One region of the Cellvibrio sp. KY-YJ-3 genome, then DNA from elsewhere that is predicted to be linked to it. Evidence: predicted binding sites of a transcription regulator. Region 1 holds the regulator's gene; each other region holds the start of a gene.
What was found. Region 1 encodes sigma-54, which starts transcription at its own class of promoters, with help from an activator protein. Its sites were predicted from a motif close to TGGCACANNNNTTGCNNT; they were not measured.
Positions count from the first base shown of each region.

Region 2: the regulator sigma-54 is predicted to act here: its motif matches at 2,643-2,660, upstream of xdhA (xanthine dehydrogenase small subunit).
Region 3: the regulator sigma-54 is predicted to act here: its motif matches at 1,788-1,805, upstream of D0B88_RS08175 (CmpA/NrtA family ABC transporter substrate-binding protein).

Region 1 covers NZ_CP031727.1:4,124,878-4,135,467, forward strand. The annotation lists gene lptB (LPS export ABC transporter ATP-binding protein) at 1-122, shown strand, start outside; gene D0B88_RS17505 (RNA polymerase factor sigma-54) at 290-1,942, shown strand; gene hpf (ribosome hibernation-promoting factor, HPF/YfiA family) at 2,047-2,337, shown strand; gene ptsN (PTS IIA-like nitrogen regulatory protein PtsN) at 2,414-2,863, shown strand; gene rapZ (RNase adapter RapZ) at 2,876-3,745, shown strand; gene D0B88_RS17525 (HPr family phosphocarrier protein) at 3,749-4,021, shown strand; gene yjgA (ribosome biogenesis factor YjgA) at 4,173-4,691, shown strand; gene motB (flagellar motor protein MotB) at 4,757-5,728, opposite strand; gene motA (flagellar motor stator protein MotA) at 5,741-6,598, opposite strand; gene D0B88_RS17545 (DUF1244 domain-containing protein) at 6,838-7,152, shown strand; gene D0B88_RS17550 (GTP-binding protein) at 7,243-8,082, opposite strand; gene D0B88_RS17555 (LacI family DNA-binding transcriptional regulator) at 8,339-9,391, shown strand; gene nagB (glucosamine-6-phosphate deaminase) at 9,482-10,285, opposite strand; gene nagA (N-acetylglucosamine-6-phosphate deacetylase) at 10,444-10,590, opposite strand, start outside.
Region 2 covers NZ_CP031727.1:380,503-391,092, forward strand. The annotation lists gene xdhB (xanthine dehydrogenase molybdopterin binding subunit) at 1-1,064, opposite strand, end outside; gene xdhA (xanthine dehydrogenase small subunit) at 1,057-2,562, opposite strand; gene D0B88_RS01770 (ABC transporter ATP-binding protein) at 2,781-4,340, shown strand; gene D0B88_RS01775 (ABC transporter permease) at 4,330-5,409, shown strand; gene D0B88_RS01780 (ABC transporter permease) at 5,439-6,353, shown strand; gene D0B88_RS01785 (BMP family ABC transporter substrate-binding protein) at 6,398-7,483, shown strand; gene D0B88_RS01790 (TetR/AcrR family transcriptional regulator) at 7,559-8,317, shown strand; gene D0B88_RS01795 (8-oxoguanine deaminase) at 8,327-9,706, shown strand; gene D0B88_RS01800 (hypothetical protein) at 9,751-10,047, opposite strand; gene D0B88_RS01810 (DsbA family protein) at 10,483-10,590, shown strand, end outside.
Region 3 covers NZ_CP031727.1:1,928,665-1,939,254, reverse strand. The annotation lists gene D0B88_RS08185 (DUF3833 domain-containing protein) at 1-286, shown strand, start outside; gene D0B88_RS08180 (transglutaminase domain-containing protein) at 273-1,433, opposite strand; gene D0B88_RS08175 (CmpA/NrtA family ABC transporter substrate-binding protein) at 1,912-3,288, shown strand; gene D0B88_RS08170 (ABC transporter permease) at 3,431-4,408, shown strand; gene D0B88_RS08165 (ABC transporter ATP-binding protein) at 4,502-5,362, shown strand; gene D0B88_RS08160 (EAL domain-containing protein) at 5,494-8,058, shown strand; gene D0B88_RS08155 (YfiR/HmsC family protein) at 7,994-9,874, opposite strand; gene D0B88_RS08150 (nucleotidyltransferase domain-containing protein) at 9,976-10,500, opposite strand.

The DNA.
Region 1 (10,590 bases):
ACATCTGCGAGACGGCCTATATCGTAAGCGAAGGGCACATTATTGCCGAAGGTGATGCCGATACAGTGTTGAGTAACAGCAAAGTCCGCGAAGTCTATCTGGGCGAACACTTTCGCCTGTGAGTTCAACAAACGCCTTAACCACCCGACAAACAACTTGACAAGTAATATTATTTGGCTACTAGGCATAAAGCTTGCTTAAGTATGTTGCTTGAAGCGCAAACCCTGACTAAACTCCACCTAACAGATGTTTTCCATCCCGCGTTAAATAAGGGTTTGTTGCTACAACAATGAAACAATCTCTCCAGCTTAAACTCGGCCAACAGCTGACAATGACTCCCCAACTGCAACAGGCGATACGTCTTTTGCAGCTCTCCACGCTGGATCTTCAACAGGAAATCCAGGAGGCACTCGAATCCAATCCCATGCTGGAAGTTGAGGAAGGTTTTGACTCAGCAACTACCAGCAGCGATTATGAAGGCAGTGCGGACGATAAGATTGATTACACCCGCCAACAGGAAATTGCTGCAGAATCCGGCACCGACAATAGCGCCGACTTCAGTGCCAGCGACAATTTCTCGTCATCAACCGCTGATAACTTCAACGAACCTGGCTACGGCGAATCTGAAAGTTTTGGCGAGGGCGAAAGCTTTAGCGATGGGGAATCCTTTGGTGATAGCGATGTCTATGGTGAAGGCGATAGTTTCAGCGCCGACAGCGGTGACTGGAGCGACTCGATTCCCAGCGATTTACCGGTAGATACCAGCTGGGACGATGTTTACCAAACCTCATCAACCGGCAGCTCCAGCAACTACGATAATGAAGACAATGATTTTGAAAGTCGTCGCGCTGTTACCGACTCACTCTATGATCATTTGATGTGGCAACTCAATTTAACGCCCATGTCAGATCGCGACCGGGTGTTAGCGATGGCAATTATCGACGCGGTTGAACCCAGCGGCATGCTGTCTATTACCATCGAAGAAATATTCGAAGGAATGCGTGGCGATTTTGAAGAGCTGGAACTGGATGAAGTTGTTGCAGTTCAACACCGGCTGCAGCAGTTTGATCCCTGCGGTGTGTGCAGCCAAAACTTATCTGAATGTTTATTGGTGCAGTTACAACAGTTTGACCCCAAAACACCCTTTTTGGATTCGGCAAAATTAATCGCCAAACTTTACTTGCCTATATTGGGTAGTCGCGACTACCGTCAGTTAATGCGCCGCACCAAACTGAAAGAGGCCGAGTTGAGCCAGGCCATCACCCTGATCCAAAGCCTAAACCCTCGCCCAGGCGATATTATTGCCAGTGGTGACACGGAATATGTAGTACCGGATGTGTTCGTTGAAAAGCGCGATGGCCGCTGGATTGTTGAATTAAACCCGGAAATTGCACCGCGCCTGCGTATCAATTCCAATTATGCCTCCATGGTAAAGCGCGCGGACTCGAGCAGCGACAACACATTTCTCAAGGATAATTTGCAAGAAGCCCGCTGGTTCCTGAAAAGTTTACAGAGCCGCAATGAGACTCTGCTTAAAGTAGCCAGTTGTATTGTGGAAAAACAACGCGGGTTTCTCGATTACGGCCCCGAAGCCATGAAGCCGCTGGTGCTGCACGATATCGCTGAAATTGTTGAGATGCATGAATCCACTATTTCGCGGGTAACCACCCAGAAATATATGCACACACCGCAGGGTATCTTCGAACTGAAATACTTTTTCTCCAGCCATGTTAGTACCGATAGCGGCGGCGAGTGCTCTTCAACAGCGATTCGCGCAATTATTAAAAAGTTGGTGAGTGCGGAAAACCCCAAAAAACCGTTGAGCGATAGCAAAATCACCGACCTGCTCGCGGAACAGGGAATTCAGGTAGCGCGTCGTACCATTGCAAAATATCGCGAGTCGCTGAATATTCCACCCTCTAATGAGCGGAAAACCATTTAATTATCATTAACCGGTTATAAATACGAAATTCGGAAGAAAATCACGGACGAGCTGTTAGGTTGTGCTGATCACAACCATTTTGTTTCTATCGAGAGGAAGTATCTATGCAAATAAATATCAGTGGTCATCATTTGGAAGTTACCGATTCGCTGAAAGACTATGTCAGCAGCAAAATTGAGCGCCTGAGCCACCACCACGATCGCATTACCAGTACTCACGTCATCCTCTCCGTCGATAAGTTGATTCAAAAAGCAGAAGCAACCATCCATGTCAGCGGCAAAGATTTGTTTGCGGATGCCACTCACGAAGATCTGTACGCAGCAATTGATTCATTGGCCGATAAGCTGGACCGCCAATTAATCAAGCACAAAGAAAAGATGCGTAGTCATCGCTAACCCACCCTGGAGGCAGCGAGATCATCTCCGCTCACTGCCTCAACAATTGAGAGATTCCTGGTAATCACCTCCTACCATGCAAATTCAAAATCTTATTAGCCCCGGCCGAACCTTGTGTGCCGTTGAAGGCGGCAGCAAAAAACGTGCTCTGGAACTACTGGCCAACGCCATCGCACAGGATGTTCCTGGCATTGATGCCGATGAGTTATTTCGCCGTTTGATTGGTCGCGAGCGACTTGGCTCAACCGGTATAGGACACGGCATTGCCATTCCGCATTGCAGGGTTGAAAACTGCAGCGGCACGATCGGTGCACTCCTGACATTGGCTGACCCGATTGACTTTGATGCCATAGATTCCCAGCCTGTGGACATTCTCTTCGCCATGTTAGTGCCCGAAGATGCTCATGATGAGCATCTACAAACACTGGCCGCTCTGGCTGGGGCGCTGAATAATGCTGACTATCGCCAGCGTTTGCGTGCTGCCGATAGCGATGCCGCACTTTATCAGGTCGCTATAGCGCCTTAGCAGGTCAATACCATGCACCTCGTGATTGTAAGCGGGCTTTCAGGCTCAGGAAAAAGTACCGCCCTGCATGTCCTTGAAGATGTAGGCTTTAACTGCATCGACAATCTACCAGTCAGCCTGCTACCCGCGCTGGTTGCACAAATACAAATTCATAAAGATGACCAACAGCGTTTTGCAATCGGCATTGATGTGCGCAACGCCTGGCAGGATCTGAATATATTCCCGCAGATGATAAGTACACTGAAAGAAGCGCACCTGCCATTTCAAACCCTGTTTCTGGATTCTCAACCTGCCGTACTTATCCAACGTTTTAGCGAAACCAGGCGCAAGCATCCGCTGTCGGATAAACACACCAGCCTTGAGGAATCCATCGCCGCAGAGCAGCAGCTGCTTGAACCTATTCGCGATTGTGCCGATCAGGTCATAGATACCAGTCATTTAAATTTGCACGAATTGCGCGACTTGGTAAAAGAACGTGTTGTAGGCCGCAGCGAATCGACGATGGCGATTTTGTTTGAATCCTTTGGCTTCAAACATGGTATTCCGGTAAACGCCGATCTGGTATTTGACGCACGTTGCCTTCCCAACCCCCACTGGAAACCTAACCTGCGCCCGCTTACTGGCAAAGATCAGGATGTAATCGAATTTTTGGAGGAACAGATTACCGTCAAAGAGATGTACGACGACATCGAGCACTATTTGGCACGCTGGCTGCCGCGCTATCAGGCGAACAATCGTAGTTACATCACCATTGCAGTGGGATGTACGGGTGGCCAGCATAGGTCTGTTTACCTGGCAGAAAAGCTACAACGCTATTTTGACCAGAGTTTTAGTGATGTTCAGGTTCGACATCGCGATATCAATAAACACAAAAAACATTAAATCATGGCAATTGAAACTCTCGACATCATTAATAAACGCGGACTGCATGCACGCGCTGCCGCGAAACTTGCCACCTTAGCCAACCAGTTTCAGGCTAATGTGCAAGCGCGGGTGAGTGACGGCGTATGGGCCGATGCCAAAAGTGTTATGTCATTAATGCTTCTTGCCGCCAGCTGTGGCAGCCGCCTGGAAGTGAGCACAGAAGGTGATGATGCCGAGGCGGCAATGACTGCCATCCGTGCACTCATTGCTGATCGCTTTGAAGAAGGCGAATAAATACTCTATTGTTAATCTAAAGCGGTTGTTACTACCGCTTGAGTGCACTAAGCTGCGCGACCTTTTACACCGTTTCCCTTGTTATCGGCAATCGATTGGCAGATAAATCTGCACACCAGCCGCTACTCACCCGATCAATACAGATATTTTTATGGTTTATAACTACGACGACATCAATCCCGATGACTACATCCTCAGCAAATCGCAAGTGAAACGCGATATGCATGCACTGCAAGCGCTGGGTGAAAGTCTCATTGATATGAACGAAAAGCAGCTCGCCAGTATTCCCCTGAGCGACACAATGCTGGATGCAATTTACATTGCGCGCAAACTCCCCCCTAAAGAAGCACGTCGTCGCCAGATTCAATACATTGGCCGTTTGATGCGCGAGGGCAATCACGAGGAGATCAAAGCAGCGGTTGATAAAATGCAAAACCGCAGCGATCAATACGTGCATCGCCAACACCAGATCGAACGCTACCGAGACTTGCTGATTGAAGGTGACAAACAGATATTCCAGACACTGGTAACATCCTGCCCAGGTCTTGATGTACAACATTTACGCCAACTGGTTCGCGCTGCGCAAAAGGAGCGAGAGGAGAACAAACCGCCAGCCAATGCACGCAAACTGTTCGGTTTCATTCGCGATCAACTCGCTGCACAAGACTGAGACTGCCCATAATGAAAAAGCCCGGACATGATCCGGGCTTTTTCATTATGGCAATTGGAATTACATCAGGGCGCATTGGCCGCATCAATCGCGTCATTCACCTCTGTTGGCGACAAAATCTTAGGGCCGGCTGGCGGTGGTGTTGTGAAGGTATCACTGCTGTTGATCAGCTTGCTGCTGTCTATACCTGCCCCGCTACCCAAAGCATCGGCCACCGCTTTTTTCAGCACAATAATGGCGATGCGGCGGTTAATGGGTTCATTCGGGCGATCCACCAGAAAGGGAGCGGCTGAGCCCATACCCTGAACGGTGGCTACTTTTTCTTCTGGATAAGATCCCTGCAACAACGCGCGGCGCGCGGCATTGGCGCGATCAGCAGATAACTCCCAATTAGTGTAGGTAGCTCCAACACCGTAAGGTGTTGAATCTGTATGGCCAGTGATGCTGATTTTGTTTTGCACTTTATTGAGGATAGGTGCAAGGGCGTTCAACACATCCACCGAATAAGGTTTGAGGTTGGCACTTCCCACATCGAACATCGGCCGCTGATCCTTATCGACGATCTGGATGCGTAAACCCAACGCGGTAAAATCGATGAGGATCTGATCCTTAATTTGTTGGAACACCGAATCGAGCGCGTTAATCTCCGTCTCCAGTTGTTTTTTTAGCTCTTCCAGCTGCTCATTTTCAATGCGCTCCATTTCCTTTTTAAGCTGCTCTTCATTCACATCCTGCGCGGGAGCCTCTTGGGCTTCAGTAGGGGTAGAAGGTTGCACGGGCTGGTCCAAGCTGATCAAACCAGGGTTAGCACCGCCCTCGCCCACCACATAGGGGCTACCCGGATCCACAAAATAACCAGAAATGGCCTTTTTTTCCTCTGGTGTAGTACTACCCAATAGCCACATCAACAAAAAAAACGCCATCATCGCCGTCATAAAGTCGGCGAGCGCAACCTTCCATGAACCACCATGATGACCATGGCCATGGCCCTTTTTCTTTTTGATGATGATGGGTTGCTGAGCTGAATTCTTTTCCATAAAAAATCGACCTTACTTCTTGCTGGCGCGATATTGCTCTTCCAGCTCTTTAAAGCTGGGGCGAACACTGTGGAAAAGAACCTTACGACCAAACTCGACCGCGACCTGCGGTGGTACTCCGTTCATGGAAGCAACCAGTACCGCTTTTACACATTCGTAGGAACGGCTCTCGTCGCGTACCTTGCCCTGTAAATAACTCGCAAATGGTGCGATGAAACCGTAGGCAAACAAAATACCGAGCAATGTCCCCACCAGAGCCGCCGCTACAGCAGCGCCAATTTCCGCTGGTGGCCCACCAATTTTACCCATAGTAATAATTACCCCGAGCACGGCCGCGACAATCCCAAAACCGGGCAAACCATCTGCCGCATTCTGAATGGCACCAGGCACTACAGAGGCTTCCTGATGATGACCATCAAGCTCCTGCTCCATGAGTGACTCCAGTTCATGGGGCGCCATATTGCCTGCCACCATAATGCGCAGGTAATCGCAGATGAATTCAACGATATGGTGATCTTTCAAAATAGAAGGGTAATTAGCAAAAATAGGACTGGAGTCGGGCTCTTCGATATCACCCTCAATGGCCATCAAACCTTCACGTCGAGTTTTGTTGAGGATGTCATAGAGCAGCGTCAGCAGCTCCAGGTAAAACACCTTGTTGAATTTGGAGGGCGTCATCAATGAGCCGCCGGATTTGATAACCCCCATAGTCACCGACAGCGGATTACCAATAATCATTGCCCCGAAAGATGCTCCGCAGATAATCAATACCTCGATGGGCGACATCAGCGCCATTGGGTTACCGCCATGGACAACAAAGCCACCGATAACACAACCGAGGACAACAATAATGCCCAAAATGATATTCACGCAAAAACCCCCAATCCAAAAACAGGTTTGCCCCGAAGAGATAAGCAACCCGTGAAATAACAAAACAATTCAGGCGACAAGCTTAACAGTACCGTTTGAGTATAGGCAGCTTGAATTGAGGATCAAGACAAGAACAGGATTTAATCCATAACAGACGACGGCAACACAGCAATTACCCCTGATTCAGATAAAGCATCGTAGAATATCGGCACCGTTTTAATTTACTCGAGTATCAACCTATGAAAATTGAAGATCTCAGCCCCGCCATGCGGGAAAAATTGGAAGCCGCCGCCTTTCGTCGCTTGGTTGCACACTTGGATAGTCGCAAAGATGCGCAAAATATCGACTTGATGAACCTCGCCGGGTTTTGCCGCAATTGCTTAAGCAAATGGTATGTAGCCGCCGGAGCAGAACAACAGCTTGAACTCGATTATGAAGATGCGCGCACACACATTTATGGTATGCCCTACAGTGAATGGAAAACACAATTTCAAACGGAAGCTTCGCCGGAACAACAGGCAAAATTTGCGCAGGAAATGAACAAAAAAGATTAGCCAACACAAATATCGAGACAATAAAAAGCCGTTGCAACTGCAACGGCTTTTAGCAGACCCCATAAGCAGTGGGGCGATTAATTGCAGGGATTATTTCAATTGATACGCTGTCACCGTATTTTTGAAAAAATTGGGCACAAACAGCTGCTGGGTATTGGGGTCGTAACCGATGTCCGCCGTATTGATTTTTTGTTCGCGTGAATCGATCAACAATTCAAGACGACCATCGCTGTGAACGTAATACACCAAGCCCACCCAGCAAGACACAATAAACTCACCGCGCTCAATCATTTCTATACCGTCAATTCCTGACTCAAACCCTTTGGCAATCACCGCACGATTTTTGTCTGCATCAACCAATATTAACTCTTGGCCAGCGCCTACCACCAGGGTAGAACCTAAGGCTTTCAGGCCATTGGCGCTGCTGACCTTATCCAAATAGAGTTCGATTTTACCATCCAGATAGCGGTGGACTTTATTCGTGCGCGTGTCAGATACAAACACCACACCGGAAGAATTTACCGTCACATCATTTAAAAAAACTGAATCGGCAACAGGAATTTTTTTGATAACTTTCTGTTTTTTGATATCAATAATGACCAGTTCGGTAATATCGGCCACATAGAGGTAATTCTCGTGCAGCGCCATACCTTTGGGCGCGTTGAGCCCGCTAATCCAGTTTTTATCGATTACTTTGCCATCGGTGGCTAATTTTGTGATGCCACCTTTGCCGTCAGCCACATTACCCTGCCCGTCAATCAATGCTACAAACAGGTAGGGCGCCTTTTTGTCGGCCACATAAAGCACTGACTCGGGCGTGGGTAAATCGATCGTTTGCCACAGTGATTCCAATTGTTTGGCAGCCTGAGCCTGAGCGCCAGCAAATAACAAACTAAATGATAAAACGATGAGCGTAGAGAATTTTTTCATGGATAAACCTCATTATGGTTATGGGTCAACACGAACACGCGCAGCAATAACACTTGTGCAACAGTCGGCGCATCCACATCTGTTTGCGCGTTCATGGTGCCACTGCTGATATACAGATCCAAAATGTTTTACATATCCTTGCGTGGCCTCACTGATTTACCGGGCTAATCAGTGGTGTCACAGCCAGTGAAATGATTGCGCTCTGCCAGCCTAAGCTCTAACCTAGCACTTTACTGATCAACTGAAACCTACCACTATGAAAACCAGTGTCGATAAACACGCACCCAAGTCCAAAGCCACGATTAAAGATGTCGCCAAACTGGCTGGCGTCTCGTTTAAAACCGTATCGCGCGTCATTAATAAAGAGGGTACGGTTGGGCAAGAGCTGCAGGAAAAAGTGATGCAGGCGGTCAAGGCGCTGAACTACCAACCGAATCTATCTGCGCGGTTACTGCGTGGGGCGGCCTCTTCCATCGGTTTTATTTACGACAACCCCAACAGCAACTACGTGATCGATATGCAAAAAGGCATATTGGGCGAATGTCGCCGTCAGGGTTATGAGTTGGTGATTCACCCCTGCGATTCCAAAGCCGACGACATTATCGATGAAGTGTTGAACATGGTAGATCGCAGTCAAGTAGGCGGCTTGGTACTCACACCACCCATGTCGGAAATGCCTGAGGTACTCTCTGCACTGGGCAAACGTAAAATCCCATTTGTGCGCATTCTGTCCGGCTCACAGCCGCCCGATAAAAAAGGCCCCTGTATTTTTATCGACGACCGCACAGCAGCTTACAAAATTACCCAATACCTGATCGACCTTGGTCACAAATCTATCGCCTTTTTAGGTGGTGAAGAAACCCATAAATCCAGTATTGAACGCTTGGAAGGCTACAAAGCCGCACTCAAAGCCAACAAAATTACACTCGATAAAAAATTAATTATCCCCGGTGAATATTCGTTTGAATCAGGGGTAAAACGCACTCGCCAACTATTGGCATCCAACTTAAAACCTACAGCTGTATTTGCCTGTAACGACGAAATAGCCGCGGGCACTTTATTTGCCGCGCGGATTCAAGGCGTGGAAGTTCCACAGCAACTTTCTATTGTCGGCTTTGAAGACAGCCCCTTCTCGCGTCAAGCCTGGCCCAACCTCACCACTGCACAGCAACCCAATACCACGATTGCTGAACGGGCGACCGGGCTGTTAATTGACACAATTCGCGCGCACCGCGATGTGGAGAGTGAAGGTTTTTATCCGCAGTTAATTGTGCGTGACTCCACCTGCCCAGCCCCGACTAAACGCTAGTTCAATAACTCAGATACCAATCAATAAAAAGGCCGACTTGTTGCAAGTCGGCCTTTTTAGTTTTTAGCGATACTCTAACGGAAGTGTGAATCAACGAAGTTTCAATTGCTCCAATCTTTCCAATAATTTTTGATTTTCTATTTCGATATGTTTGTAAAAATCCACATCCGACAGCTGCGAAGCAGCCGCTTCATCAATTACTAACACCACCTGTTGATGCAACTGTAAGGCCGATGCCGGGCAAGCGGCGGTTAATGGCCCTTCGACTGTTGCTTTAATTGCCTCAGCTTTATTTTCACCCGTGGCGAGTAGCACCACTTTTTTTGATTCGAGAATTGTACCTATACCCATGGTGATGGATAGATGGGGCTGGTATTCGTCTGCGCCAAAAAAACGGGCGTTGTCTTCGATAGTCGCGCGCGTTAAGGTTTTTACTCGCGTGCGAGACATAAGTGACGAAGATGGCTCATTAAAACCAATATGCCCGTTGCGACCAATGCCGAGTAATTGAATATCAATACCACCTTTGTGTTTAATGGCCGCTTCATAAATTTCGCAAGCGTTAAACGGATCTTGCGCATCACCCGGCGGAACATGAGTTTGCGCCTTGTCGATATCAACATGATCAAACAACTGTTGATTCATAAAATAGCGATAACTTTGCGGATGGCTTGATGGCAAGCCAAGGTATTCATCCAGATTAAAACTGCTCACACGTCTAAATGAAACCTGAGCATTTTTATAAGCAGCAATCAACTCTTTATAGAGTGCAACCGGCGTGGAACCCGTCGCCAAACCCAAAACTGAATCAGGTTTTTGATTAATTTGTTGGATAAAAATATCTGCACCATAACGCGCAACAGCGGCAGCATCTTTTAAAATTACAACTTTCATCGAACACTCCAGTGAGTGGCATTAACTAAAAATTTAGCACTAAGGTCAGGCAGCGGATTTTGTTGGCAGACTGTCGGAGACAGGGATGTCGACGACAAACCTACATGGATGTATTCACGGCGTGTCTGCCAACAAAATCTGCTGCCTGACCGGTCTAACTACAGGTGTACCTGCAGATCACCCGCTACCCAGGTATGGGTTACACGATAATCATCAGTAAAATGAACCAGATCCGCGCGATAACCGTTAGCGATACGCCCCAAATAATCATCCACCTGCATAAATTGCGCAGGGTAAAGCGAGGC
Region 2 (10,590 bases), 750 kb from region 1:
GTGTGGGTTTTGCAGCGCAAACCCAGAATGCGAGCGTTATTTAAAAAGTAGGCGTTGTCTGCATGGAACATGGCGCGGTCGACAATACCTTCCGATAAATCGGCAGAAAAACCGCACTTACCGGCGAGCAACATATCCACGCCGAGCAATTTGCCTTCGCTATTAAAACCAACTCGCCAGCGATTTAAAAAATCGTGGCGTTTGCCGGTTTGTACCATGTCGTCGCGGCGCGGCATGCGGTAGCGCACCGGGCGACGGGTGCGCTGCGCAAATAAGGCGGCGATACACGCAAGCGGTGCCGCCTGACTTTCTTTACCACCAAAACCACCGCCCATGCGCCGCACTTCCGCCACCACTAAATGAAACGGAATAGCCAGGACTTCAGCGACTAATTTTTGCAATTCGGTGGGATGTTGCGATGAGCTGATCACATGAATGCCGCCATCTTCCGTTAGCCGCGCTTCACTGATTTGCCCTTCCAGATAAAAATGTTCCTGCCCGCGCACATAAATTTCACTGCTTAAGTGATGGGGCGCGGCGCTGATACTCGCATCGGGATCGCCGAGCAATAATTGATGTTGGGGCAATACAAAACTCTGTTCGGCGAGTGAATCCTCCACAGTTAATTGCGCAGGCAATTCGTCGTACTCGATCTTTGCCAACACTACCGCGCGTTGCGCTGCTTCAAAACTGGTGGCCGCCACTGCAAAAATGGGTTGGCCGATAAATTCAACCAGTTCGCCCGCCAGCAAGGGATCACCGGAATACACCGGCGCCACATCGATCTTGCCGGGAATATCGCCTTGTACGATGACATCGAGTACACCGGGCGCATTTTTTACGGCGGTTAGATCCAGCGTGCGAATACGCGCATGGGGTTTAGTGGACTGACCGGTGGCGACAAATATGGTGCCGGGAAGTAGCGGCAAATCATCCACATACTCCGCTGCGCCGCGCACATGTTTGTGTGCCGATTCATGCGCGGTGGAGTGACCAACACCACCGTTGGATGCTGGCGCCACAATCGCCGGAGACAATTCAGAATTGGTGATTAATCTACGCATGGGCAAACAACCTCGTTTCAATTTGATTGCCCGAGGCTTCTGCAGCAAATTCGTAACAGGATTTTTTAAGCAGGTTGCACGCCATGGCCATGCGGTACTCAGCGCTGGCACGCACATCACTCAGTGGTGAAAATTCACTGCGCAATACATCGCAGGCTTGTTCGAGAATATTTTCATCAACCACACCATTAACATACCAATTGGTATTCGATAAAAATTGTTCGGTGGCACTGGCACGTTTTGGAATCGCCGCCATACCGCCAAAGGCAATGAAAAATTCGTTCGTTGTTTTTCCGCTCCAGCAAAATACACCCATCACGGCGGAGATATCGTCTTCATAACGCTTGCTGATTTTGAACAGCTTCAATGGTTTTGCTAAGTGCGCGCGGTTGATATAAATGCGCGCCAGGTATTCACCGGTCATCAAACTGGTTTTTTTGTAATCGCGATAAAATTGCGTCAGCTTTTCACGGCGTACTTCACCGCGCCCATTCACAATTTCCACTTCCGCATCCAGCGCCAATAAATACGGCGGGCTATCGGCGATGGGCGAGGCATTACAAATATTGCCACCCAAGGTGCCACGATTGCGAATTTGCCGCGAGCCCAAGCGCCCGAGCAACGCGACAAATTCCGGCGAGAGATCGCGCAGGGACTTTTCCATCTGGCTGTAACACACCGCCGCGCCGAGAATGACTTCGCGCTCATTGATCTCGATCTGCTGTAATGTCTCCACCCGATTCAGATCAATCAGGTGCGCCAAGGATTTGTACTGCTGGGTAACCTCCAGCATTAAATCCGTACCACCGGCCACCAAACGCGCGTGGGGATAGGCGTGCAATAGTTGCTGCAACTCCACTTCGGTGTGCGGCTGCCAATAACTGCTGCCATCACCCTGTAATAGCGGCGCGGCAACAGGCGCCACCGACTCAGGATTTTTGCCCGCTAAAGGTGCATTCGGCACCCACTCTTGCACAAAACTGGCCACTTGGGCAGGTTTTTTAAGGGCCACCATTCCCGCCGTGACAATGGGGCGATAACCGGTGCAGCGACACAGGTTTCCGGAGATAGCATCAATCACCGCCGCGCGCTGTACCGCATCCTCCGCCTGTGCCAAACGCTCGCCCTCATTGAGCTGCAAGTTGGCTAGCGACATCACAAAACCGGGGGTGCAAAAGCCGCACTGGGAGCCGTGGCATTCCACCATCGCGGCCTGTACCGGGTGCAGGGAATCCGCACTGGCGGCGAGTGCTTCCACCGTAAAAACATGGCAATCCTGCAGGCTGCCGAGCGGGCAAATACAGGCGTTCACCGTGCTGTAAGCCAGGCCCTGCGGGCTGGGGCGCCCAATGATCACCGTGCAGGCGCCGCAATCACCGGAGGCACAGCCCTCTTTGGTACCCATCAATTGTTGACCGCTGCGAAGGTAGCGCAGCAGCGTCATATCTGCTGCCGCATCCACACCTTCAACCGGTTTATTGTTCACCACCAACCGCACAATACCTCCTCCACTTGCCTGCCTTGCACGGGTATTACACCCTCGCTGGCACGGCTAAAAAAATCGAACCTGCCAAGGCCAAAGCAAAAGTCTGGCCAAACAGACAATTTTTCATAGGTTTTTTGCAAAGCGCGGTTTATGGCAGTGAATGGCATGCAATTTGCTCAACCCGACTTATCTTTTTGTCCAGATAGTCAGGTTTATGAGCGAGTTGATTTATGTCTGAAAAAAAGGCCATGCGCCTTGAGCTATTAGCGCTCACCAAGGCTTACCCCGGCTGTATCGCTAACGACAGCGTGAGCCTGCAGGTTGAACCGGGCGAGATCCATGCGCTGCTCGGCGAAAACGGCGCCGGTAAAAGTACCTTGATGAAAATGATTTACGGCGTGGTGAAACCCGATGCCGGGCAAATGCTGTGGAACGATAAAGAAGTGAGCATTAGCGGCCCCGCCCATGCGCGCCAATTGGGGATGGGCATGGTGTTCCAGCACTTTTCCCTGTTTGAAACCCTGACCGTGACCGAAAATATCGCGCTCTATTTAACACCTGCCGAATACGGCAATTTGGAGCGATTGCGCGAACGCATTATCGCGGTGGGCGATGAATATGGCCTGGCGATAAATCCTGACCGCTTGGTGCACAGTTTGTCGGTGGGCGAACAACAGCGGGTGGAAATTATTCGCTGCCTGCTGCAGGACATCCAACTGCTAATTCTTGACGAACCCACCGCCGTACTCACGCCGCCAGAAGTGGCACAGCTGATTGCTGTGCTGAAAAAACTTGCGCGCAAAGGGTGCAGCATTTTGTTTATCTCGCACAAATTGCACGAAGTGAATGCACTGTGCGACAAGGCCACCATTCTGCGCGGCGGCAAGGTCACCGGCACCTGTGTGCCGAGTGAAACAAGCCCCACCCAAATGGCGCGCCTGATGCTGGGCGATGAATTGGAATTGCAGGATTCCATGCCCGCCGGCAGCGCCGGTGAATGCCTGCTCGCGCTCGATAAGATTACGGTGAAACCGCGCGATGCATTTGCGATTCACCTGCAAGACATTCAACTGCAGTTACACGCGGGCGAAATTCTTGGCCTTGCCGGTGTGGCCGGTAACGGGCAAGACGAACTGGTGGATTTGATTAACGGCGAGCTGCGCAGCGATAGCGGCAGCCTGTTATTGGGCGGCAACGATATTGGCCAACTCGGCGTGCAACAGCGTCGTCGCCTGGGCATGGGTGTGGTGCCCGCCGACCGGATCGGGCGCGGTGCGCTGGGCAATATGAGCCTGACCGAAAATAATCTACTCACTGGCTACATCAACCAAAGCGGAAAATTCGGCTGGCTGAATTGGCCGCTACTTAAAAACCGCGCCACCGACATCATCGCCAAATACAAAGTCAAAGCGACCGGCGCCGATGCCAGCGCCAAAAGCCTCTCCGGCGGCAACCTGCAAAAATTTATTATCGGCCGTGAAATTCTGCAAAACCCGAAAGTGCTGGTGTGTTTTCACCCGACCTGGGGCGTGGATGTGGGCGCGGCGAATTTGATTCATCAGGAGCTGATCAAGCTGCGCGATAAGGGCGCGGCGATTTTGGTGATCAGCGAAGATTTGGATGAATTGTATTTATTGGCCGATCGCCTCGGCGCCCTGTGCGGCGGGCGCCTGTCACCGTTGGCAGCTAAAGCGGAGGTGCCTCTGGGGCAACTCGGCCAGTGGATGACCGGCAACTTTGGCAGCCACCTCGCTGACAACACAGCAGCGGAGGTTGCCCATGCGCATTGAGAAACGCCTGCAAGACTCCCGCGCGATGATGTACCTGTCGCCCCTGCTCGCCCTGCTGCTCACGCTCGTCTCCGGTGCGCTGTTGTTTGCGCTGCTTGGGCGCCCGCCGCTGGGCAGCCTCTACACCTTTTTTATCGCCCCGATTAGCGATTTGTACGGCCTGTCGGAACTGGCCGTAAAAGTCACCCCGCTGTTGCTCTGTGCGATTGGGTTAACGCTCTGCTTCAAAGCCAAAATCTGGAATATCGGCGCCGAAGGCCAGTTTGTATTTGGCGCGCTGGTTGGCGGCGCAGTGACCTTGCAGTTGGCGGATAGCGAAGGCGTTTGGGTGCTGCCGGTGATTATCGCCAGCGGCGCCTTGGCGGGTTTGGTCTGGGCGGGCATTGCCGCGCTCTTGCTCACGCGCTTTAACGCCAACGAAATTCTCACCACCATCATGCTCAACTATATCGCCGTGAACCTGCTGTTGTGGGGCGTGCACGGCCCGCTCAAAGACCCGGAAGGGCTCAACTTTCCCGAGTCCGCGCTCTTTGCCAGCCAGACCCTGTTGCCGGTGTTGTTTGAGGACTACCGCGTGAGCATCGCCATTTTTATCGCGCTGTTTATGTTGGTGGTGATTTGGGTGGTGCTCACCCGCACCCTGCTCGGCTTCCAATTGCGGGTGATGGGCGAGAACCACAACGCTGCACGCTTTGCCGGTTTTAACGGTAAAAAACTCATCTGGCTGCTGCTGTTATTCAGTGGCGCCATGGCCGGTATTGCCGCCATTTCCGAAACCAACGGCCCGGTGGGGCAACTGATTCCCACCCTCTCGCTGGGCTACGGTTATGCCGCAATTATTGTGGTGTTTATGGGGCGCATGCACCCGCTCGGCATCCTGCTCGCCAGTTGTCTGTTAGGGCTTACTTACCTGGGAGGCGAGATGGCGCAAATCGATCAGGGTCTGCCCAAGTCCATCACCGGATTATTCCAGGGCATGCTGCTGTTTTATTTGCTGGCCTGCGACCTGCTGATTAGCTATCGCCTGGTGCCCGGCAGCAACCCAACCATAAAAGAACACAAGGTATAAACGAAGGGTATAGATGTATGGATATCGGCATGTTTGAAAACATTCTCTTCGCCATGGTGCGCACCGGTACGCCGCTGCTGCTGGTGGCCTTGGGGGCGATGATGTCGGAGCGCGCCGGGGTATTAAACCTGGGGCAGGAAGGCATGATTCTGGTGGGCGCGGCCTGTGGGTTTATCGCCGCTTACGCCGGGAGCAGCCTCGGTTGGGGTGTGCTCGCGGCAGTCATTTCCGGGGTGGTAGTGTCGCTGTTGTTTGCATTTATCGCGCTCACGCTGATTTCCAACCAGGTCGCCACCGGCCTTGCGCTCACTATTTTTGGCACCGGCCTAAGTGCTTTTTTGGGCGCAGGTTATGTCGGTCAAACCATCACCGGGTTTAACACGGTGAAAATTCCGCTGCTGGGCGATATCCCGCTGATCGGCAAAGCGCTGTTTGAGCAGGACTTATTGGTCTACCTCGCGTTTGCACTCTTTGCCGCCGTGTTTGTGGTGATGCGGTATACGCGGCTGGGCCTAATTATTCGCGCCGTGGGCGAAAATCCCGATGTCGCCCACGCACTGGGTTACAAAGTGATGCGCGTGCGCTACGGCGCGGTAATGTTTGGCGGCGCCATGGCCGGTTTGGCCGGTGCCTATTTGTCGCTCGCCTACACACCCATGTGGTCGGAAGGCATCGCCGCCGGGCGCGGTTGGATCGCCCTCGCGCTGGTGGTATTTGCCAGCTGGCGCACCGAGCGCATTTTGCTCGGCGCCTGGTTGTTTGGCTTCGCCAGTATTTTGCATTTGTTATTGCAAGGTTATGGCTACGAAATATCGCCCAACCTGCTCGCCATGCTGCCCTATGTGGTCACCATTGTGGTGTTGGTACTCATGATGTATCGCCAACAAAATCAGGGCTTATTTGCCCCGCGCTCACTCGGGCAGCCGTGGCATTCGCCGAAATAAATTGTTTGTTAATGATGCTAAATCGCTAAAAAAGAGGAACCACCATGACGCTGTTAACCCGCAAAAAATTTCTCCGTGTGCTGGGCGCCACGGCGGCACTGCTAACACTGAGCGCCAATGTATTTGCCGCGCCGCTGAAAGTCGGCTTTGTGTATGTAAGCCCGATTGGCGATGCCGGTTGGACTTATCAACACGACGAAGCGCGCAAAATTGTGCAGCAAGAATTTGGCGATAAAATCGAAACCACTTTTGTCGAAAGTGTGGCCGAAGGTGCCGATGCCGAGCGCGTGATTCGCAACATGGCCTCACGCGGTTACGATTTAATTTTCACCACTTCCTTCGGTTACATGAACCCCACCATCAAAGTGGGCAAGATGTTTCCCAAAGTAAAATTTGAACACGCCACCGGTTATAAAACCGCCGCCAACGTCGGCAATTATCAAGCGCGCGATTATGAAGGCCGCTTCCTCGCGGGCATGATTGCCGGTGCCATGAGCAAAAAAAATGTGATCGGTTATGTGGGCGCATTTCCCATTCCCGAGGTGATTCGCGGCATCAACTCCTTTATGCTCGGCGCCCAGGTGATGAACCCGGACATCAAAATGAAAGTGGTGTGGGTCAATACCTGGCACGATCCAGCCAAAGAACGTGAAGCGGCGGAGAGTTTAATTTTGCAAGGCGCCGATGTAATCACCATGCACACCGATTCTGCGGCAACCATTCAAGCGGCAGAAGCGAAAGGCGTTTATTCGGTTGGCTTTAATTCCGATATGAGTGCCTACGGCCCCAAAACCCATTTGACCTCATCCACGCAACACTGGGAATCCATTTACCGCGCAAAAATCCAGGCGGTATTGGATGGCACCTGGAAGCCGGAAGCGATTTGGCACGGACTGCGTGAAGGTGTAGTAGCACTATCGCCCATGAACCCGGTAGTGCCAAAAGAGGTTGTGGAGAAAATGGAGGCGTATAAAATGGAAATTGTCGCGGGCAGCCGCGCTGTGTACCAAGGGCCTATTTACGATCAAGCCGGTGCATTAAAAGTTGCCGAGGGCAAAACCCTGAGCGATGAAGAATTGCACCAACAAAACTGGTACGTAAAAGGCATAGAGGGGAAAATTCCGCAATAATTGCCTGGCGCGCGGCACGAATTTATGCGCTGCCAGCGCGCCACCAATAAAAACATCCAGCGAGAAACAATAACAATGGCCATTAAGACCACCGCCGAAAAAAAACCTGTCGCCACGACAAGCAGCAAACAAGGAACCGGAAAAACTATGGCAAGCAAACCAGCAGAAGCCCAGCCGGAGTTTAACCCCACTGAAACGCCCACCGGCAAATACAAACCGGGCAAAATTCGCGACCGCAACCTGAGCAATATTATTAACGCCGCCGAAGAAGAATTTGTGCAAAACGGTTTTCGCGGCGCCAGCATTCAAAATATCGCCGACCGCGCGGGCATTCCCAAAGCCAACGTGCACTATTACTTCAAAAGTAAAACCAATTTGTATGTGGCGGTGCTGGATAACATTATTAATTTATGGAACGACCTGCTCGGTGAAATCACCGTGGACGACGACCCCGCAGAAGTATTGGATCGTTTTATTCGCAAAAAGGTAGAGCTTTCCTACACCAACCCCCGCGCATCAAAATTGTATGCGATGGAAATGATTCAGGGCGCACCGCATTTAAAAGGTTATATCCGCACCGAGATGCGTCAATTTGTCCGGCGCAAAGCGCAGATTATCGAGCAGTGGATCGAGCAGGGCCGCATGGACAAAGTTGACCCCATGCATTTGATCTTTTTAATTTGGGCATCCACCCAACACTACGCGGATTTTGATGTGAAAATTCTCACCGTCATGAACCGCGCAGAATACGAACCGGACATGATTAAAGATATTTCGGATTTTTTAAGCCAAATGATTTTAAAAGGCTGCGGCCTGAAACCACCGGTTAAGTAATCAACAACCATGACAATGATTTCATCAAACAGCAACACTCTTTGGCTTAAAAATCCACGCGCCTGCTGGACAGGCAATACACAAGACGCCAGCAATGGCCTGGTGATTCAAGGCAATAATATTATCGAATTGGTCGCCGCCGGTGCTACACCGGCCAGCACCTACGATTACAGTTTTGATGCCTCCGACCATGTCATTCTGCCCGGCCTGATTAATTGCCATCACCATTTTTACCAAACGCTCACCCGCGCGCTGCCCAGTGCACTCAACAAAGAATTATTTCCCTGGCTACAAGCGCTCTACCCCGTGTGGGCGAATTTAAATGACGAAGCCATTTTTGCCTCCACGCAATTAGCGCTGAGTGAATTATTACTCTCCGGCTGTACCACCGCCGCGGACCACCATTACGTATTCAGCAGCATTATGCCGCACGCGATAGACGCACAAGTCGCCGCTGCCAAAACCATCGGTAATCGCGTTACCTTAACGCGCGGCTCCATGAGCCTCGGCCAATCCAAAGGTGGATTACCACCGGATTCGGTAGTGGAAAGCGATGAAAAAATTCTGAGTGAAAGTGAACGTTTAATTCACAGCTATCACGACACCAGCGAAGATTCCTTTTGCCAAATCGCCCTCGCCCCCTGCTCACCGTTTTCCGTCACGCCAGATTTAATGCGCGCAACCGCCGTGCTCGCACAACAAAAAAATGTGTTGCTGCACACGCACCTCGGTGAAACGGAAGATGAAAATAATTTCTGCCTGAAACAATTTGGTATGCGCCCGGTGGATTACCTGGATGATCTAGGTTGGTTAAATAACCGCGTCTGGCTCGCCCACGGCATTCATTTTAATGAAGAAGAAATTGCACGCTTGGGCCACGCCTGCGTCGGCGTCTGCCACTGCCCCAGCTCCAACATGCTACTCGCCTCCGGCATGTGCCACACCCGCGATTTACAACGCGCAGGCGCGCCCGTCGGTTTGGGTGTCGATGGCTCTGCATCCAACGACGGCTCCAATATGATTCAAGAAGTTCGCCAAGCCATGCTGCTACAAAAACTCCGCTACGGCTCCGCAAACTTCACGCATATCGATGCACTAAAACTCGCAACCTCTGGCAGCGCCAAATTATTACACCGCCCCGAACTCGGCGAACTCGCCGTCGGCAAAAAGGCAGACCTCGCATTGTTCAGCCTAAACGAACCCCGCTTCTCCGGCCACGGCGACCCACTCGCCGCATTAATTTTGTGCGGCGCCCACAAAGCGGATTTTGTAATGGTCGGCGGCGAGTGGAAAGTGAAGAATGGTGAAATGGTGGATATGGATATTAATGATGTGATGGCGAGGCATGGGATTGCGGCGAAGCGATTAAGAGAGATGGCTGCAAATTAAAATCCAGAGCGGTTTGCCAACATGCGTCTCGAATCTTAGTTAATCTATACAACCTCCAACCTTAAAATCTCCTCCTTCAGCTCTTCAGGGATGTTAACCCACGTTGTTTCTTTACAAACCTGAAGCTGATGCGATTGCTCTTTTACAACCGAAATTATTTGAGTGTACCAATGAAAATACGACCACTCTCTCGGCTTTGGAGAATAGAGGTATTTTTTCTCCGAACACCAACCAATTTCCATCGCCTCACGATAAATATACGGGAAAGCTGCAAATACAGGGATAACATAAAGCCTTCCCTCTTCGTCAATTCCAACTTCTACTATTTTGGTATGTATCATAATTTTGCGATTCTCAATCTGAATCTATTTTTTATTAGGCGGAGCCCAATTAGGCCTTAACCCAAGCTCATACTCTTCGCGCACCTTTATAAGCGACTCTTCATCCCCCATATCTGCCTCGGCTTCACCAACACAACCCCAGCAATTACCGCCACAATCAACAGATAAAGGATCTTTAGGGTTGTTCAACTCCCGGCCACAAATTCTACAGCTTAATATTTTTAGTGCCATTAACGACTAATCCCAAAATTAACTTTATTGGAAGATTGATTAAAATAATATGCCGACCAATAAAATGTATATATGCGATCTGCAATAAGAACGCTAAAGCAATCGTAATTACTACATTCCAATTCGAACAATTACCAAAGATTACACCAAATCCATTATCGGTTGGGTTTACAATTGAATTAACTCACCACACAGGCCTCCCCCATGACCACCACAAACAAACTCCGTATAGACATAGTGTCCGATGTTGTCTGCCCCTGGTGCATTATTGGCTACCGACAGTTGGAACGCGCCCTGACGGAAACTGGAACC
Region 3 (10,590 bases), 2.2 Mb from region 1:
TGATGACGGCGAAGTGCAGTTTCGCAACTGGACACTCACGCCCAACGGCGACGGTTACAACGCCACCGCAGGCGATGTGATTGGCACCGGCAAAGCCAAGGTGAGCGGCAATGCGATGCAACTGGATTATGTACTGGAAATTGCCTACAAGGGTTCGCCACTACAACTGCGGGTAGAGGACTGGATGTGGCAAGTGGACAACAAGGTACTGCTCAACGAATCCACCCTGCGCAAATGGGGTTTCAAAGTGGGCAGCATCCAGCTAGTGATTGTCAGAAACGAATAGTATTGAGCTGATACACCTTATCGCGCATGTGCTCCGCATTTTCACTATCGCCCAAGGCATCATAAATAGTAACCGCCAAACGATAAAAACGAATTTCGTCTTTCTCTTTTTTTATGGCCTTTTTAATTAACTGCAATGCCTTGACATAGTCTTGTTGCTCGCTCGCCTCCAGCGCACGGCGATAAATGTAATAGGGGTTGGCATTGCGATGTTTGCGCACCCGTTCTTGGTAATACTGGTGCTGTGCCAGATTGCCCGTGTCCTTATATAGGCCGGCAAGGTTGTGCATGATGGTGTAATCGCGCGGGTTTACCTTTAACCCGTGCAAATAAATCGCCTCGGCTTCCGCCATAAAACCCTGGCGGCGGTAAAAACTGCCAAAGTTACTCCAGATATAACTCGGCTCCTCGCTCATCAATAAGGCTTTGCGCAAATACAGAAATCCCGCGCGGACATCGCCCTCTGCCGCCAACTCCATGCCACGGTTGGAATAAAACTGCGCTGCCACCAGATCCTTGCCAATCACTTTTTGTTTGTAGTGCGCACGAAAGCGACGCATCTCCAAATCCACCACTATGTCGCTCACATCAGCCGTGTTCACTGCCCTGATCCAGGTGCGCGGCGTACTGGGCATAAACACCTTGGCATTCACATGCCGCATAAATAGATAGGTATCCCCCTCGCGCATATCCCAGGTGGGCGGCAATATCACTTCATTAACCTCTGCTTTCAGCCCTAGATGGCGCGCCATGGCCACATAAAGCAAGGTATAACTTAAACAGTTGGCCTGGCGCTTTTCAAAAGCATCGATGCCGGTATTGGTGGTGTAAGCCGAATAAGTAATACCGCGCCCGCCCAATTGCACCGATGTCATTAGTGCACGATGCAATGCCTCGGCTTTTTTATCCGCCGCACTAATACCCGCGACGGTGCTGGTAGCAAAGTTTTCCATCTCCGGCGTCAATTCAAATAGCTCGTGGTCAGGCAAATCTGCAGCCGTATAAGGGCGCCCGAGAATCAACTCTCCCGAGAGCGCCTTGGCAATTGGGCCCTGCTCGGCCAAAAACGGAACTTTTTGCACCACCGAGGAACAGCCCCAGAGGCCAACGCAGAGATAAACCAGCAAAAACCGCCACAACTTCATCATTATTTATCCTTATCATGGGTTCTATCTGCACTCCAGTATAGACGCTGCCCAGCGCGAGTGCTGACACCTAACCATCGCTAGCCCATTGACTTAAAACACTTTTTAAAATGACTTCGCCCTCCCCGCTCACCCGATTCGGGTTTGCTGTTTCCCCTGCTGCGCCGCACTAGTGCGATTTTGCGCCAATAAAGTGCGGCACACCAACAACCAAGCACCAGCCAACAACCATCAAATCGTGCATTCACGGCACCAAAAAAAAGCAGTGCATTTTTTTGTGTTCCGCGCGCGTGCAAAAGCGAAAAAAACACGAATCAAAATCCAATTTAATGCGCCATAAAAATGCATTACTGGAATTGGCACAGTGTTTGAATAGAGCTAATTACCAAACGTTTTTTTGATTAGTAGTACTTGCACAGCAACAACCAGATTTTCCCAATAATTTTTTTAGTTTTTTAGACCAATAGTCAGGAGCAAAAAAATGCATGCAGTCTCACGTTTTCTAAAACCGTTGAAAAAAACGGCTGCTGTTCTTGCAGCAACTATTTCGCTTATCAGCGCGGCACAAGCAGCAACTGGCCCAGCTGAAAAAACCGATTTGAAATTTGGATTTATTAAACTCACCGACATGGCTGACCTCGCGGTTGCCTATGAAAATGGTTATTTCGACGATGAAGGTTTAACCGTTGAGTTGGAAGCGCAAGCGAATTGGAAAGTAGTACTCGACCGGGTAATTTCCGGTGAGCTGGATGGCTCTCATATGCTGCTGGCACAACCTGTTGCCGCCAATATTGGTTACGGCACGCAAGCGAATTTGGTGTTTCCATTCACCATGACGCAGAACACCTACGCCATTACAGTTTCCAATGAAATTTGGAAAAAAATGAAAAAAAATGTACCCGTGGGTGCCGATGGAAAACCAGTTCATCCTATTAGCGCCAGCACCCTAAAACCTGTTGTAGATGAAATGAAAGACGCAGGTAAATCCATCCAAATGGGCGTGGTATTTCCAGTGTCCACTCACAACATGGGCTTGCGCTACTGGCTTGCCGCCGGCGGAATTAACCCCGGTTTATATGCACCGCACAAAGGCGACACCACCGGACAAATTGATGCCGATATTTTGTTGTCAGTAACCCCGCCGCCGCAAATGCCGGCCACGATGGAAGCGGGCACAATTCAAGGTTATTCCGTGGGTGAACCCTGGAACCAACAAGCCGTATTTCGCGGTATTGGTGTGCCGGTAATGGCCGTGCACAACAAAATTGGCGATAAAGTATTTGGTATGAAAAAAGAATTCCTGGAAAAAAATCCTAACACCAGTATTCGCGTAGTGAAGGCAATGATTCGCGCCGCCAAGTGGCTCGATGAAAACAACAACGCCAATCGCTCTGCTGGTGCAAAAATGATTTCCGCTGCTCACTATGTAGGTGCCGATTATAAAGTTATCGCCAACTCCATGACCGGGGTGTTTGAGTACGAGCGCAAAGACGTGCGCCCAACACCGGACTTCAACGTATTTTTCCGCTACAACGCCTCTTATCCACATGTATCAGATGCAGTGTGGTACCTGACTCAAATGCGTCGCTGGGGTCAAATTCCTGAAGCCAAACCCGACAGCTGGTATATGGAAATGGCAAAAAAATCTGTTGCTCCGGAAATTTATCAACAAGCCGCAGCTGACTTGATTGAAGAAGGAAAAATGGCGGCTAGCGATTTCCCTGATTTCAAAACCTTTACCGGTATTCGCACCCCCGATGAAACTGTATGGATTGACGGCGTGCAATTTGATGCAACAAAACCCAACGACTACCTGACCAAGTTTCCTATTGGTTTGAAAGGTGATGAAAAAATTTAATTGCCTGTGCGGGTCACTGACCCGCCGCATTTAATACCGACAGGATTCAATAATTCACTGCAACACCAACGATTTAATTTTTTGGCAACCGCTGTAGTGCACCCGCTGATACTGATTCAGCGGGCTGCCCGAGGAAACGATCATGAGCAATAAATTAGCCACCCTGAAACTTGAACAATTTAAAGCGATTAAATGGCGCGAGGTATTGATTGGCATTTTAATGCCCTTGGTCGGAGTACTTTTTTTTATGATGTTGTGGCACGGTGTAGCGCCCAATATAAAAACCTCGCTGGGTGATTTCCCCCAACCCAAACAAGTCTACGAGCAATGGGGCAACCTAGTGGATGAATATCAGGCAGAACAGGAACGCGCAGCTGTATTTTACGAGCGTCAGGAAAAGCGCAATGCCGAACTTTTGGCCAAAGACCCTAACGCCACTCTTGATGTGCGCGAATTTAATGGCCGCCCAACTTTTTTTGACAAAATCTACACCAGTTTATTTACCGTACTCTCCGGGTTTCTGGTGGCCTCACTCATCGCCATCCCGGTGGGAATCCTGATTGGCTTGAGCCAACCGCTATACAGCGCAATCAATCCATTGATCCAATTATTCAAACCCGTATCACCCCTCGCCTGGCTGCCACTGGTCACCATTGTGGTCAGCGCGGTGTACGTTTCCGATTCACCAATGTTTTCCAAGTCCTACATTATTTCGCTGTTAACGGTGAGCCTCTGTTCACTCTGGCCCACCATGATTAATACCGCTGTTGGCGTTGCCGGTGTCAGTAAAGATTTGGTGAACGTCAGCCGCGTACTGCGTTTGGGTTGGTTTACTCACGTAGCAAAAATTGTATTGCCTTCCGCCATTCCGATGATGTTCACCGGCCTGCGCATCTCTCTCGGAATCGCCTGGATGGTATTAATCGCTGCCGAAATGCTGTCGCAAAATCCGGGGCTGGGCAAATTTGTGTGGGATGAATTCCAAAACGGTTCATCTGATTCACTCAGCCGTATCTGCCTCGCCATTTTGGTGATCGGGATTATCGGTTTCTTGCTCGACCGCACCATTTTGATGATTCAAACCTATGTGAATTGGGACAAAAGTGCCGTAGTCCGCTAATTCGCCTTGTGTTGATTAGTACGGCATACGAATTGCTTTATTCACATTGATAAACACTTTTATTGTTAGCAAAAGATTACTGAGGAAGTCACCATGAGCCAGGTTCACTTGGAATTAACCAAAGTCGGCATAGAATTTCCAACGCCCAAGGGTCCATTTTGTGCACTGCAAAATGTGGATTTAAAAATCAAAAAAGGCGAATTTGTCTCGTTGATTGGTCACTCAGGCTGCGGTAAATCGACGGTATTAAATATTGTTGCCGGGCTTTACCAGGCCACTACTGGCGGCGTGGTATTAAATGGTCGCGAAGTGAACGAGCCAGGCCCGGAGCGCGCGGTTGTATTCCAAAACCATTCACTACTGCCCTGGTTAACAGCCTATGAAAACGTGGAGCTGGGCGTTAAGCGTGTATTTAAAGGTAAAAAAACCAAAGCAGAAATGCGCGCATGGATTGAACACAACCTCGAATTAGTGCACATGAGCCACGCACTGCACAAACGCCCCGACGAACTTTCCGGTGGTATGAAACAGCGTGTGGGGATTGCGCGCGCGTTGGCGATGGAGCCACAAGTATTATTGATGGATGAACCCTTTGGTGCGCTGGATGCACTTACCCGCGCCCACCTGCAGGACTCGTTAATGGAAATTCAAAACGAGCTGGGCAATACCGTAATTATGATTACCCACGATGTGGACGAAGCGGTGCTGCTCTCTGATCGTATTGTGATGATGACCAACGGCCCTGCCGCCACTGTGGGCGAAATTCTGGATGTGCATTTACCGCGCCCGCGCAATCGCTTGGAATTGGCGGATAACGTGGAATACAACGGTTATCGCTCGGCGGTATTGCGCTTCCTTTACGAGAAGCAACGCAAAGTGGAACCGATCAGTGCAAAGCGCGCGGAGAAGCTCGCCGATAAAGAAGCTGCCGTCCCCACCAAAAGCGTTGCCTGAGCCACAATTAACACGTCAACCAAATCTTCAGCTAAACCCGGCATTTAACGCGCTGCCAACAGCGCGTTAAAAAGTAAAAACCAGGGACGGTTTATGCTAGGCTGCGCGCACGGTAACGCGGAGACCTTAGCGTGTTTAATGATAATAAGTTAAGACAAGATACCCACGCCTTCATCAGTATTCTGGTAGTTAATAGCGACAATAGCGCACTGGATGCGATTCTTACCTGTCTGGAAGATGCAAATTATCAGACAATCCATGCGGTAGACTCCGCACAAAAAGCCTTGCGTCTGTTGCGTCACCAACACATTGATCTATTAATCGCCGATGTCGAAACCCCGGATTTAGATGGCTGGCGCTTATCGCGTTTAGTGCGCAGCGGCATTTTACACTGCCGCGCCGACCTGCCCATTATCATCACCGCCAACACCTGGTGCGAACGTATTGCAGAAGTCACCGCACGCGAATACGGCATCAATGAACTTATTCCTCTGGATCACCTGCACCGTTTAGCGCCTGCGATTGCACAGCTCAGCGACGCTATGCCGCAGAACACACGCAAACCACGCCTGTTGGTCATTGAAGATGAGCCCGATACCGCCGACCTGATTAAACGGGTGCTGGCCACCAATTTTGAAATTGAAATAGCCGATCAAGGGGATACCGGCCTCAACGCCTGGCGCGAGCGCCGCCACGATCTGGTGCTGTTGGATGTGATGCTGCCCAAATTGTCCGGGCGCGATATTTTGATCGATATTCAAGCTACTGATCCCAATCAGCCAGTAGTGATTATGACTGCGCACACCACTATCGATCAGGCAGAAGAATTAATGCTGCTCGGCGCGGTAGATTTTTTACCCAAACCTTTTCGCGCCGATCATTTGCGCCGCGTGTGCGACATCGCAATTCACCGCGAGGATTTTCTCGTCAGCAACGCACAATTTGCGGCGCGGGTAAAATCACTGGAAGCGCGCGAGCTGGCGTTTCGTCAGCTCTATGAAAGCCATCACCAATTGCTCAATGATTTGCAATCGGTGGTGATGGAACTGGATTTGGATTTTCGCATTCACTATTTAAATCACGCGTGGGAAACCCTGCTGGGTTTTGCGGTGGGCGATTGTATTGGGAAAAAACTGGATCACTTTATCGCCCCGGAAGACATCAGCCAATTTGCACTGTTCAAAAGCAAAATTCGCAAAGCCTTGCAACAGAAAAAAACCTTCCCGGAAATTGAACTTTGTTTTAGCACCAGTCGCCACCAGCGACTGTGGGCGCAATTGAAAATCAGCCGCTCGACAAAAGTTGCAGACCAAACCACGCTCACAGTCTGTCTGGACAATGTGACCGAGCGACGCGAATCGCAAGCGCAATTAAAATATCTGGCAATGCACGACTCTCTCACTGGTTTATACAATCGCCACTTTTTTGAAACGACCCTCGCACAACTCACCGCCGATTCCGTGCGCACCAATACCCAACACGCGCTGGTGTACATGGACCTGGATCATTTCAAAGTTATTAACGATACCTTTGGTCATCAAAAAGGCGATGAAATACTGCGCGATATGTCGCGCCTGCTCAGCCAACAAGTGCGCAGCACCGATATTTTATGCCGCTTGGGTGGCGATGAATTTGCAATTTTAATGCGCGATACCAGCAGCAGTGAAGCGCGGGAATTTGCGCTGAGCGTGCAGGCCATTGTGGCCGCATTTGGTTTCCCGTTGCAGGAACAACAAATTAATCTCGGCAGCAGTATTGGTATGAGCCTGATTGACGGCAGTACCAATAACCCGGAAGAACATTTAATGCGCGCCGATATTGCACTCTATGTCGCCAAGGGGCGCGGGCGCAATTTGATTCACTTGTACAACCCACAAGACAGCGAAAGCGATGAGTTGCGTCACTCCATCAACATGTCGCAAAAAGTGCGCAAGGCGATTGTGGAAGACCGCATGATGCTCTACTTCCAACCCATTTTTGATGTGAAAGCGAAAAAAGTTTCTTACTACGAAGCACTGGTGCGCCTGCACGATCTGGATGGAAAAGTTATCGGCCCCTGCAGTTTTATTCCCGCACTGGAAGCGTCAGGCGAAATGCATTTGCTGGATCGCTGGATTATTAAATTAGCCATTCGTCACCTGCGCGATTACCCCGCACTGAATCATATTGCGATCAACCTCTCCGCACAGGCATTTAAAGACGAACAGCTGATGGCCACCATTCTCGCCAGCCTGGACGAAACCGGTGTAGACCCGAGCCGCATCACCTTTGAATTAACCGAGAGTGCAAGTTTGTTTAACCTGCATATTACCCAGCGCGTGATTGCCGAATTACACAAATTGGGTTGCAGTTTTTCGGTGGATGATTTTGGTTCCGGCTTTAGCAGCTTTGCTTACCTGAAAGATTTGCCGGCAGATTACATTAAGTTGGATGGCTCATTTATCCAAAATCTGGATTGCGATGAAATTGATCAAACGCTGGTAAAATCAATGATTCAGGTAATTCAAACTTTGGGCAAAAAAGCGGTTGCAGAATACGTGGAAAGCCAGGCCATTTTAAATATTCTACAAGAAATGGGCGTGGACTTTGTGCAAGGCTACCACTTGGGTGCTCCCAAACCCGCACAGGAAATTATGCTGGAACCGCAACCTTACCCACTGCGGTTGTTTGAATCGGCAGGGGCAGCTCCACAATAAAACGCGCGCCCTTGCCCAATTCACTTTCCACCCGAATAGTGCCGCCCATTAATTCACACAACTGGCGACTAATAGACAAGCCCAAACCACTGCCCTGATATTTGCGTGTCGCGCTGGAGTCGGCTTGTTTAAAGGGATCAAAAATACTGTTTTGCTGTTCAAGTGGAATACCAATACCAGTGTCCGCCACACTGATAAATATTTCCTCCGGGCGATGAAATGCCTGCACGTCCACCTCGCCATGGGGCGCAAATTTAACGGCGTTACTCAGTAAATTAATCAGTATATGCAGCAGCTTTTCAGGGTCGGCAATGGGCAATGTCTCGCCATCCTCCACATCCACGCGCAGGCGAATGGCATTTTTTTCCAACAGTGGCACCACCGCACTTAATGCCTCATCCACTAAGCGCGAAAGTTTTACGTGGGTTAAATCCAACTCCATACCACCGGCTTCAATTTTGGCCATGTCCAACACACCATTAATTAATTTTAGCAAGCGCTCGCCGTTATTAATCACGCGCTGTAAATCCTGCACATGGGCTTCATCTTCAACCAGTTTTAATTCTTCAATTACTAATTCGGTATAACCGATAATCGACTGCAATGGCGTGCGCAATTCGTGACTCATCAGCGAAAGAAACTCGCCTTTAGCTTGACTCGCGTCCTCTGCTTTGCGCTTGGCAATTGCCAAGCGCTCCTGCGCTAATTGCAAATCCTCACTGCGCGCCGCGAGGCGCCGGTTATCGCGCTGTTTAATAATGTAGGCAATAAAGACGGTGATAATTAACAGTGCACCCAATACCACCGAGCCCCACAAGTAACGCAGTGCTACTTGCTGCGAATCCACCATCTCATCCAGGCCAACTATGGCATTTTTTTGTTCAAGAATAGTGCTTTCCAGTGAGCGGGTATTTTTATTCAAATCCGCAAGGCGTTTTTCACGTGCATCAATTTCACTGAGGATTTTTTGTAAATAGGCTTGCTGCTCATCCAACTCTGCCGTGCGCGACTGCACTTCCTGCATTAATTTTTCGCGCTCGCGCAGGCTGGCGTCTATTTGCGTTTGCTGCAATTGCAATTGGTGCTTTTGCTGGGCAATCAATTCATCGCTGGCATCAATATTCTCGGCCAAATCCGCCATTTGTTGCTGCAGGTTGTGGTTAATCGCCTGTTGGTTATCAATAGAGGCGGTCAATTCTTTTAGTGTCTTTTCACGATTGCGCAATTGCTTTTGCAAGGCCACCAACGACGCCTGCCCTTCGCGATACAGACGCGCCACATCAATCTCGGTGCCGCCACTTAAAATCAATTCAGACTGTACTCCCAACCCTTGGTTGAGAATATTGGATTTGTTTACTTCAAACTTTAGGCTGCGCCCTGTGCTGATTAAATTGATCATCACCAATTGCTGGTTGCTGTAATCGCGCGTCACCAACAACACCGGCTTACCATCCAATGCATCGTACACATCGGTCATGGTTTTTTTATCGGCGCTTTCCATATAAACCATTTGAAATGCTGCCAACTCCGCGGGTGTTTTCACCTGCCGGTAATTCACCGCCAACCCATGAACCTTCACTCGCTCACGCAAGCCCTGCAGCGCACTCAAGAGCGCAGGGTCAGCATCGCCATAAAGCGCAATATCAAAAGAGCGCAGGGTTTTAACCTGCGGCCATTCAATATTTTTGGCAAAGTTATAAAGGTAAGAAGCGACAATTTTCTGCTCTTCCAACGGCTGCGCCCACAGGCGCGGTGCGAGCAACACAAGGCAGCTAACACAGATAACAAGCCGGAAAAGCCCAAGGAATAAACGCATAATTTACTTCTATTTATTATGAATAGGTTTTTAAACGGCTGAATGCTGCAATGCAGAACAGATTTAGCTGCATTGATTTTCCATACAAAGTAAACACTTCACTACTTTGAGTCAAAAGTCGCTCTTAAACGCTGAACATGCTCAACACCCAATACCGAACACACTAACGCATAGGAGTGAATATGTTTTGCTGGCCACTGCGCCTGAGGAAGCTCGTCAGCGAAATAAAAATAATCCCACAAAATTGCTTCCCAGCTGTTGCACCTAATTAGCATTCCCTCGATCTGCCCCTCAAACGCCATAGGGCAGGAGCCTTGTGGCGTATCTTCAACTTCGTAGGCGTTGCCCACCCAATGAGCTGGCTCACAGTCCAGAAGAATACCGCGAAGCTGCGCAAGAAAGCCATAATCAGTCTCCTCGGTGACTCTTCCTCCCATGCTCTCAAGCAACCCTATAAATTCATCCTTCCGCTCTGCCGGAAACGTAATGTCAATATCATCATGCGGGCGAGTCACCCGCCCCAGACGGGCATCAATAGCCCAACCACCGCCAATCCATATCGGCATATCCAACTGTTCTGTCGCTGCGACTAATTCACTAATTAATTTAAGATGGAATTTATTCATAAAAATTTCTGTCGCCAATAAAGTTACAGAAGAAAAATATGCCTGTGACTGTATATCAGGGTAGAGCTTCGCAATCTGCCGCTTTATACG